DNA from 3 places in the Pseudomonas sivasensis genome. Region 3 is predicted to be linked to each of the others. Evidence: predicted binding sites of a transcription regulator. Region 3 holds the regulator's gene; each other region holds the start of a gene.
What was found. The regulator sigma-54, encoded in region 3, starts transcription at its own class of promoters, with help from an activator protein. The targets are predictions, from matches to a motif close to ANTGGCATNNANNTTGCTNT.

Region 1 (3,276 bases), 2.3 Mb from region 3:
TCGGCCCAGATATCCGGCAGCTCATGCAACTGCGCGCCAAACAAGTCGATGCGCTGGCCGCCGGTGATCTTGGTGTAGAGGTCGTATTTCTTCGCCACTTCACCGATCACGATCAGCTTGTCGGCCGTGATTTCACCACCGGGAATCCGTGGCACCACCGAGTAGGTGCCGTTCTTCTGCATGTTGGCCATGAACGTGTCGTTGGTGTCCTGCAACGGCACCAACGAGGCGTCCATTATTGGCTGGTTCCAGCACGACGCCAGGATCGAACCGACCGCCGGTTTGCACACGTCGCAACCGGTGTGGCCACGACCGTGTTTGGCCAGCAGTTCTTCGAAGGTGGTCACCCCTTCCACACGCACCAGGGCATAGAGCTCCTGACGGGTGTAGGCGAAGTGTTCGCACAGGCTCTTGTCGACGCTGACGCCACGGGCAATCAACTCGTGTTCAAACACTTGCTTGAGCAAGCCCGCGCAACCGCCGCAACCGGTGCAAGCCTTGGTCTGGGATTTGAGCAGGCCGAGGTCGCTGCAACCGCCGTCGATGGCCGAGCAAATCGCGCCTTTGGTCACGTTGTGGCAGGAACACACCGTGGCCGATTCCGGCAACGCGCCTGGGCCGAGAGTCGGTGCACCGGCGGACGACGGCAGGATCAGGCTGGCCGGTTCCGCAGGCAGTGCAATCGCGTTCTGCATGTATTGCAGCAACGTGTCGTAGTAGCTGTTGTCGCCAACCAGCACTGCGCCGATCACATGCTTGCCCGATGCGTCCACCACTAGGCGCCGGTAACTGGCGCTGGCCTCGTCGATGAACTGATAGCTGCGCGCACCCGGCGTGTGGGCATGGGCGTCGCCGATGGAACCCACGTCCACGCCGAGCAGTTTGAGCTTGGTGGACATGTCGGCACCGACAAAGGGCTCGGCGACCTGCCCGCATAACAGCGCGGCTACCCCGCGGGCCATCTGGTACCCCGGCGCGACCAGGCCGAACAGGCTGCCGTTCCACGACGCGCACTCGCCAATCGCGTAGATGTGCGGGTCGCAACTCAAGCATTCATCGTTGATCACCACCCCGCCACGCGGACCAATCTCCAGGCCAGCCTGGCGCGCCAGGGCGTCCTGTGCGCGGATGCCGGCGGAGAACACGATAAGGTCGGTTTCGAGGAACTCGTCGTTGGCAAAGTTCATGCGATAGCGGTACTGCTCGCCCGCGCTGATCGACTGCGTGGCACGGGACAGGTGCACGCCGACGCCCAGCCGTTCGATCTGGGCCTTGAGCGCCAGACCGCCGAAATCATCCAACTGCACTGGCATCAAGCGCGGTGCGAACTCCACCACATGGGCTTCCAGGCCCAAGCTTTTCAGGGCGTTGGCGGCTTCCAAGCCCAGCAGGCCACCGCCCACCACCACACCACGTCGGGCATTGGCTGCCGCTGCACGGATGGCATCGAGGTCTTGCAAGGTGCGATACACCAACCGCGAATCCCCTTCGGCGCCTTCGATCGGCGGCACGAACGGATAGGAGCCGGTGGCCAGGACCAATGTGTCGTAGGCCACGCAGCCCTGAGCCGTGATCACCTCACGGCGAACGCGGTCGATCTCCAGCACCGGCACGCCCAGGTGCAACGTCACTCCCGGCGTCTGGTACAGCGACGCCTCGGAAAGTGCCAACGACTCGGCATCGCGTCCGGTGAAATACTCGGACAGGTGCACACGGTCATAGGCGCGCATCGGCTCTTCGCTGAACACATGCAGGTGGTAGTGTTGCAGCGCGCCGCGCTCGATCAGTTGCGCCACACAATGGTGACCGACCATGCCATTGCCAACGACGATCAGGGTTTTCATCGGTTTGTTCATATCAGCACCTGACAACATTCATCACGGTTTAAAAAGCAAAAAAAAAACGCCTGAAACCTTGCGGTTCCAGGCGTCTTTGCCTGTTCTTATGCGGGATCTGTTCGGACGACTTCGCCGGATCCATCGCTTTATGCCCATGACCTCAATGGCCTGTCGATCGTCGTTGACCGAGTGGGGTTGACGGGGAGCTTGCAGGCTCTATGCCAATTGGCCGCGGAGCCGTACGTGGGGCCGCTGCAGTCTCCTCGCGTCGCCTGAACAGCGTGGATTGCGCATCCAACTGGTGCGCGTTGCATCAAAAAGGCGCGCTTGCATCATCAATTTCCTGGCTGATGAGTGTTGGGGCTGCTTCGCAGCCCAGCGTGGCCGGTGCGACGATTCGACTAGCCCGCACACCCCAACAGCCAGGTCACCAGAACAACCCGGTTCTTCACAAAAAAGCACCCATTGCAGCGTTCGAAAAAACCTGGCGCGTGACTTGCTAGGAACACCTGCATAAAGCAGTCAACGCTGATTGCCCATTCACGACAAAGGCGCCGTGCAACCCCCGTTTCCAAACGGAGGGTTGCAGGGCGCTTTTTTGTTGGCGGGTAAAAAAGTTTAGAGGGTGACGGATGGCAAACCAAAGCGTACGTAGCGTGTGTCCTTATTGTGGCGTCGGCTGCGGCATCGTGATGCAAGTGGAAAACAATAAGGTGGTCAAGGTGATCGGCGACAAGGCCCACCCCACCAACGTTGGCCGCCTGTGCACCAAAGGCACTACGTGCGGCCAAGCCATCGCCGAGTCCGGGCGCATGGAAAACGCTTACCTGCGTGAGCAGCGCGATCACGACCCGGTGCGGGTCGCCATGGACACCGCCATCAGCGAAACCGCCGGCCGTTTGCGCCATATCCTCGACCGTGACGGCCCCGATGCGTTGGCGTTCTACGTGTCCGGACAAATGTCCCTGGAGGCGCAGTACCTGATCAACAAATTGGCCAAGGGGTTTGTGCGCACCCGCAATATCGAATCCAACTCGCGGTTGTGCATGGCCAGTGCCGGCAGCGGCTACAAGCTGTCCCTCGGTTCCGACGGGCCACCGGGTTCCTATGAAGACTTTGACCGCGCCGACCTGTTCTTCGTGATCGGCGCCAATATGGCCGACTGTCATCCGATTTTGTTCCTGCGCATAATGGACCGGGTCAAGGCCGGGGCGAAGCTGATCGTGGTCGACCCCCGGCGCAGCGCCACCGCCGACAAAGCTGATCTGTACCTGCCGATCAAACCCGGCACCGACCTCGCGCTGCTCAATGGCCTGCTGCACCTGGTGGTGAAAAACGGCCACACCGACCCCGGTTTTATCGCCACGTTCACCGAAGGTTGGGAGGTTATGCCCGGTTTTCTTGAGGACTACCCGCCCCACAGCGTCGCTGCCATCAC
Region 2 (3,276 bases), 2.8 Mb from region 3:
CAGGTGCTCACCGCTACCAACGGCGAGGAAGCCGTCGAAGTCTTCGCCCGCGAACGGCCGCAGCTGGTGCTGATGGATGCTTTGATGCCAGTGATGGATGGCTACGGCGCTGCGCGGTGGATCAAGCAACTGGCGGGGGAAGAATTGGTCCCCATCATTTTCCTCACCTCCCTGCGCGAAAGCGCTGCCCTGGCCGAGTGCCTGGATGCCGGCGGTGATGACTTCCTGCCCAAACCCTATAACCAACTGATCCTGGCGGCCAAGATCAACGCCATGGACCGCCTGCGCCGCCTGCAAGCCACGGTGTTGCAGCAACGCGACATGATTGCCAAGCACCACGACTACCTGCTGCATGAGCAGCGCGTGGCCAAGGCAGTGTTCGATAAGGTCGCCCACTCCGGCTGCATCAATGCCGCACCGAACATCCGCTACCTGCAATCGCCCTATGCGCTGTTCAATGGCGACCTGCTGCTGGCGGCCTACACGCCGTCAGGCGACATGCACGTGCTGCTCGGCGATTTCACCGGCCATGGCTTGCCGGCGGCGGTGGGCGCTATGCCCCTGGCGGAAGTGTTCTATGGGATGACCGCCAAGGGCTATGGCCTGACGCAGATCCTTCGGGAGATGAATGCCAAGCTCAAGCGCATCCTGCCGGTGGACATGTTCTGCTGCGCCACCCTGTTGTGCCTGAGCACCGAGCGGCGCGTGGTGGAGGTGTGGAACGGGGGCATGCCCGACGGTTATGTGCATGACATCGCCAGCGGCAAGCGCACCCCGATGCAGTCGCGGCATTTGCCGTTGGGGGTGTTGTCGGCGCAAGCCTTTGATGACCGCACCGAAGTCTGGCCCATGGCGTTGGGCGACCGTGTGTTCCTGCTGTCCGACGGCGTGTTGGATACCGCAGATGCCAACGATCAACTGTTCGGCGCCGAGCGTTTGCAGCAGGTCTTTGCGGCCAATCGCGAGCCCAATCGTCTGTTTGAAGACATCGAACAGGCCCTGGCGGCGTTTCGCGGTGAAGCGCGTGACGACGTGAGCATGGTGGAAATCACCCTGCAGCACGGCCAATCCCTGCGCGCCACCGGGCCGTTGTATGCCGACAGCGGCCAATCCTGCCCGCTGGATTGGTCGGTGAGCTTCGAGTTTCGCGCCGAGACCCTCAAGCGCTACAACCCTTTGCCCTATCTGCTGCAACTGCTGCTTGAGATCCATGGCCTGCGCGAGCAGAGCGGGGCGCTCTACAGCGTGATGGCTGAGCTGTATTCCAACGCCCTGGAACATGGTGTGCTGGGGCTGGACTCGCGGCTCAAGCGCAATGCCCAGGGGTTTGCCGAATATTACCGCCAGCGCAATGACCGCCTGGCGAAGTTGAACAGCGGTTACGTGCGGGTGCATGTGCAGGTGGTGCCCACCCACATGGGCGGCAAAATGACGTTGCGCCTGGAAGACAGCGGGCCGGGTTTCGACGTGGAGCAGATGCTGGCACGGCCGCTGGACGTCGATCGTCTGTCGGGTCGGGGCCTTAGCCTGGTGCGCCAGTTGAGCAGCGACGTACGCTGGTCTGACGGTGGGCGCAGTGTCTGCGTGGAGTTTTGCTGGGGGGCTCTGGCATAATCCGCCGATTCTTGATCAAGGAGCGAGCAAGTGGCAGAGATTCATATGGACCCGCAGGTGTTGTCGGGTTTGCAGGAGGTTATGGAGGGCGAGTATCCCAAGCTGCTTGATACCTTTCTTGATGACTCCCAGAAACGCATCGAGGCCCTGCACCAGGCGCGGGATGATTCCAAGGCGTTGGGACGGATTGCGCATAGTTTCAAGGGGAGCAGTGGGAACCTTGGGGCGCTGCGGTTGGCGCAGTTGTGTCAGTCGCTTGAGGCCAGGTCTTCTGAGCCGGCTTCGGACTTGGGGGAGTTGGTGGATCAGATTGATCGGGAGTTTGCGTTGGTGCGGCCGTTGTATGAGCACGAAAGGCAACGGTTTCAACTTTGATGGGTGACCTGTCCGTTACCGAATAACGGATAGGTCCACCCAAAAAGCCGCAATCCAACAAACCTGGCCCAACTCTTGCTCTACCTCCAGGTACTGCATCCCCGACCCCCATGCAGTGGAGACCTTTACCTATGCCAGTCGCCCCCAATTCGCTTCTTCAGGCTGCCCCCGCGGCCAAGCCTCAAGCGCCCGCTGCCAACCCCCAGGTAGCGGCTGCGGACCCACGGGACAAGGGCCCTGGCTTCGCTCAAGTGTTCGCCAGCCAAGGCTCGAAACCGTCGGTCAAAACCGACGACAACGCGGCTAAACCCACACGCGACAAGCCTGTCGACGCCAGCGCCAAGCCGGCTGCCGGTACCGACAAGCCTGCCGCCAGTACACCGGCGGTTGCCGATAGCGGCAAGACCTTGCCTGCCAAGCCGTCCGACGACAGCGCCAATAAGGATGACGACGCACCCGCCGATCCAGCACTCGCGCAGCAGCCCCCGACTGATCCCGTCGTCGACCCGGCCATGATTGCCGCTGTCACGCCTGTGGTCTTGCCGGTGGAAACCCCGGAACCCGCCGCTGCCGCCCAGGACGACAAGGCCCTGCCGTTGGTCGTTGTGCCCATCGCGGCGACCGAGGAGGTCAAGCCGGCCTTCGATCCTGAGGCTGATCCCCTGGATGCCATGCCGGCCGTGCGCCTGGCGATGGAGCAGGGCGGGCATGTGTCGGCCAGCAGCCAGGCGCCGGCCAAAACCGCACCGACGACTACCCAGGACCAGCCAACCGCCGCGCAGAACTTTGCCGCTGGCCTGGCCACAATGGTCGACCAGCAAGCCACCAAAGACAGCACTGACCAAGGCGGTGACAAGGCCTTCAGCGGCTTGATCGAAGACGGCCTCAAAGACCTTAAAAACGCCACCAGCGACACCCGTGTCGATGATTTCGCCAATCGTTTGGCGGCATTGACCCAGGCGGCCACGCCGAAAACGGCCAACGCGTTGCCGCCGGTGACGAATGCGCCACTGGCCATGCACCAGAGCGGTTGGACCGACGAGATCGTCAATCGGGTGATGTACCTGTCCAGCGCCAATCTCAAGTCGGCGGAGATCCAGTTGCAACCGGCTGAACTCGGTCGTCTGGATATCAAGGTCAACATGACCGCCGACCAGCAAGCCCAGGTCAATTTCATGAGCGCCCACCCGGTGGTGCGTGAAGCGCTGGAAAGCCAGTCGGGTCGCCTGCGGGAAATGTTTGCGCAACAGGGCATGGGGCAGGTGGACGTCAACGTGTCCGACCAAT
Region 3 (3,276 bases):
GACACTGGCCCGATGAAGGGCTACGGCAAGACCATTCAGTATCACGCCCAGCAGAATCGCATTGTGCTGATCGACCAGGCCAAGGTGCTCAGCCCCGATGGCAACTCCACGGAAGGTGAAAAGATCACCTATGACACCGTGAAACAGATCGCTAACGCCGGTCGTGCCAATGGCAGCAAGGTCACCGCACCGCGCCCACGCATCGACATGGTTATCCAGCCGAAGAAGAAGGCCGAGTAATGGCAACCCTGAAAGCCCAGCATCTGGCCAAGGCCTATAAAAGCCGTCAGGTCGTGCGCGACGTCAGCCTGTCGATCGACAGCGGCCAGATCGTCGGCTTGCTCGGCCCCAACGGCGCAGGCAAGACCACATGCTTCTACATGATTGTTGGCCTGGTCCAGGCGGATCAGGGTCGCGTACTGATCGACGACCTGGATGTCAGCCACCAGCCAATGCACGGTCGTGCACGCGCGGGTATCGGCTATCTTCCTCAAGAAGCATCGATCTTCCGCAAACTGTCAGTTGCCGACAACATTATGGCCATCCTTGAAACTCGCAAGGAACTGGACCGTGACGGCCGCCGACAGGAGCTGGAAAGCCTGCTGCAGGAATTCCATATCAACCACATTCGCGACAACCTTGGCATGAGCCTGTCCGGTGGTGAGCGGCGTCGCGTGGAAATCGCCCGCGCCCTGGCCACTGCCCCCAAGTTCATTCTGCTGGACGAACCGTTTGCCGGCGTCGACCCTATCTCGGTTGGCGACATCAAGCAGATCATCCATCACCTCAAGGCCAAGGGTATCGGTGTACTGATCACCGATCACAACGTGCGTGAGACCCTCGATATCTGCGAAACCGCGTATATCGTCAACGATGGTCAACTGATCGCAGAAGGCGACTCCGCCACCATCCTGGCCAACGAACTGGTCAAGGAAGTGTATCTGGGTCACGAGTTTCGCCTGTAAAGCCGCCTGCACAAACAAGGCGGTGGCAGGTCGTTTGCCTGATGCGCGGGAGTCAATGAAAACCTCCGGTTTTTTATTGTTACCGCGCTCTAGGCAAAGCCCTCGATATCAGGCATATAATTTGCTTATGTTTGGCGCTCACGCGCCCTGTCGTGGATGGCGCGTTGCGCCGGCGAATAAGGTGTTAAGCCCCTGCCATGAAACCATCGCTAGTCCTAAGAATGGGCCAGCAGCTGACGATGACACCGCAGCTGCAACAGGCCATCCGCCTGCTCCAATTGTCGACCCTGGACCTGCAACAGGAAATCCAGGAGGCCCTGGAGTCTAATCCGATGCTCGAACGCCAGGAAGAAGGCGACGACTTCGATAATGCAGACCCGTTGGCCGACAACATCGAGCAAAAACCCAACGCAGACGTGCAGGAACCGTCCTACCAGGAAACCGCCCCTACGGTGGATAACCTTGAGGAAGGCGATTGGAACGAACGCATTCCCAACGAGCTTCCCGTAGACACTGCTTGGGAAGACGTCTACCAGACCAGCGCCAGCAGCCTGCCCAGCAACGACGATGATGAGTGGGACTTCACTACCCGCACGTCCGCCGGCGAAAGTCTGCAGAGCCATCTGTTGTGGCAACTGAACCTCGCACCGATGTCGGACACCGATCGCCTGATCGCCGTCACCCTGATCGATTGCATCAATAACCAAGGCTATCTGGACGAGACACTCGAAGAGATTCTTGAGGCCTTCGACCCCGAACTAGATATCGAACTGGACGAAATCGAAGCCGTCCTGCACCGCATCCAGCAATTTGAGCCCGCGGGTATTGGTGCGCGCACCCTTAGCGAATGCCTGCAGCTGCAACTGCGCCAGCTGCCCGCCAAGACCCCATGGCTCGCCGAGGCCCAGCGCCTGGTCACCGAATACATCGACCTGCTCGGCAGCCGCGATTACAGCCAACTGATGCGTCGCATGAAACTCAAGGAAGACGATCTGCGCCAGGTCATCGAGCTGGTGCAAAGCCTCAACCCGCGTCCCGGCTCGCAGATCGAGTCCAGCGAGGCCGAATACGTAGTTCCTGACGTGATCGTGCGCAAGGACAACGAGCGCTGGCTGGTGGAGCTTAACCAGGAGTCAGTGCCACGCCTGCGAGTCAACCCGCAATATGCAGGTTTCGTGCGACGCGCCGACACCAGCGCCGACAACACCTTCATGCGCAACCAGTTGCAGGAGGCGCGCTGGTTCATCAAGAGCCTGCAAAGCCGTAACGAAACCCTGATGAAAGTCGCCACGCAGATCGTCGAGCATCAGCGCGGCTTCCTGGAATACGGCGATGAAGCGATGAAGCCTTTGGTTCTGCACGATATCGCCGAAGCGGTAGGCATGCACGAGTCGACGATTTCCCGCGTTACCACGCAAAAATTCATGCATACCCCACGGGGTATTTATGAGTTGAAATACTTTTTCTCCAGCCATGTCAGCACCTCAGAAGGCGGCGAATGCTCGTCCACGGCAATCCGCGCAATCATCAAAAAACTGGTTGCCGCGGAAAATCAGAAAAAGCCGTTGAGTGACAGCAAGATCGCTGGTTTACTGGAGGCACAAGGCATTCAGGTCGCCCGTCGAACCGTCGCCAAGTACCGCGAATCCCTTGGGATCGCGCCTTCCAGCGAGCGTAAGCGTTTGATGTGACGGGCGGGCCACAGCGTTCCAGTGGCGGGTATTCCTACCCGCCGCTTTATGCACTGGCAACGAAGGAGAAGCTGTATGCAAGTCAACATCAGTGGACACCATGTAGAAGTCACCCCTCCCCTGCGCGAATATGTCGAGCAAAAGCTGAAAAAGCTTGAGGGTCATTTTGACAAGATCACCAATGTGCAAGTGATCATGAAGGTCGACAAGCTTCAGCAGAAAATCGAAGCGACCCTACAGATTCCCGGTGGCGAAGTAGTCGCCAACGCCGAGCATGAAGACATGTATGCATCAATCGATGCCTTGACTGACAAGCTCGACCGCCAACTTAAAAAGCATAAGGAAAAGCAGCAGAGCCTTCTTCAGGGCACAGGCCGCTAACACTCCCCACCCATGATTCGACTTGAAACCATCCTGACCCCCGGCCGTTCCCTCGTGAACGTGCCGGGCGGCAGCAAGAAGAAAGCCCTCGAACAAATTGCCAACCTGATCAGCAGCCAAGTGCCTGAACTGGAGATGCAAGATGTCTTCGAGGCTCTGATTGCTCGTGAAAAACTGGGTTCCACCGGTTTTGGTAACGGCATCGCCATTCCTCACTGTCGCCTCAAAGGCTGTGAGAC

Region 1: the regulator sigma-54 is predicted to act here: its motif matches at 2,045-2,064, upstream of nirB (nitrite reductase large subunit NirB).
Region 2: the regulator sigma-54 is predicted to act here: its motif matches at 2,052-2,071, upstream of LRO94_RS20330 (flagellar hook-length control protein FliK).

The regions. Positions count from the first base shown of each region.
Region 1 is NZ_CP090029.1:3,491,150-3,494,425, forward strand. Features, by position in the region: gene nirB (nitrite reductase large subunit NirB) at 1-1,856, opposite strand, end outside; gene LRO94_RS15700 (bifunctional nitrate reductase/sulfite reductase flavoprotein subunit alpha) at 2,471-3,276, shown strand, end outside.
Region 2 is NZ_CP090029.1:4,514,910-4,518,185, reverse strand. Features, by position in the region: gene LRO94_RS20340 (ATP-binding SpoIIE family protein phosphatase) at 1-1,614, shown strand, start outside; gene LRO94_RS20335 (Hpt domain-containing protein) at 1,645-1,989, shown strand; gene LRO94_RS20330 (flagellar hook-length control protein FliK) at 2,121-3,276, shown strand, end outside.
Region 3 is NZ_CP090029.1:1,205,436-1,208,711, reverse strand. Features, by position in the region: gene lptA (lipopolysaccharide transport periplasmic protein LptA) at 1-240, shown strand, start outside; gene lptB (LPS export ABC transporter ATP-binding protein) at 240-965, shown strand; gene LRO94_RS05325 (RNA polymerase factor sigma-54) at 1,163-2,656, shown strand; gene hpf (ribosome hibernation-promoting factor, HPF/YfiA family) at 2,732-3,037, shown strand; gene ptsN (PTS IIA-like nitrogen regulatory protein PtsN) at 3,050-3,276, shown strand, end outside.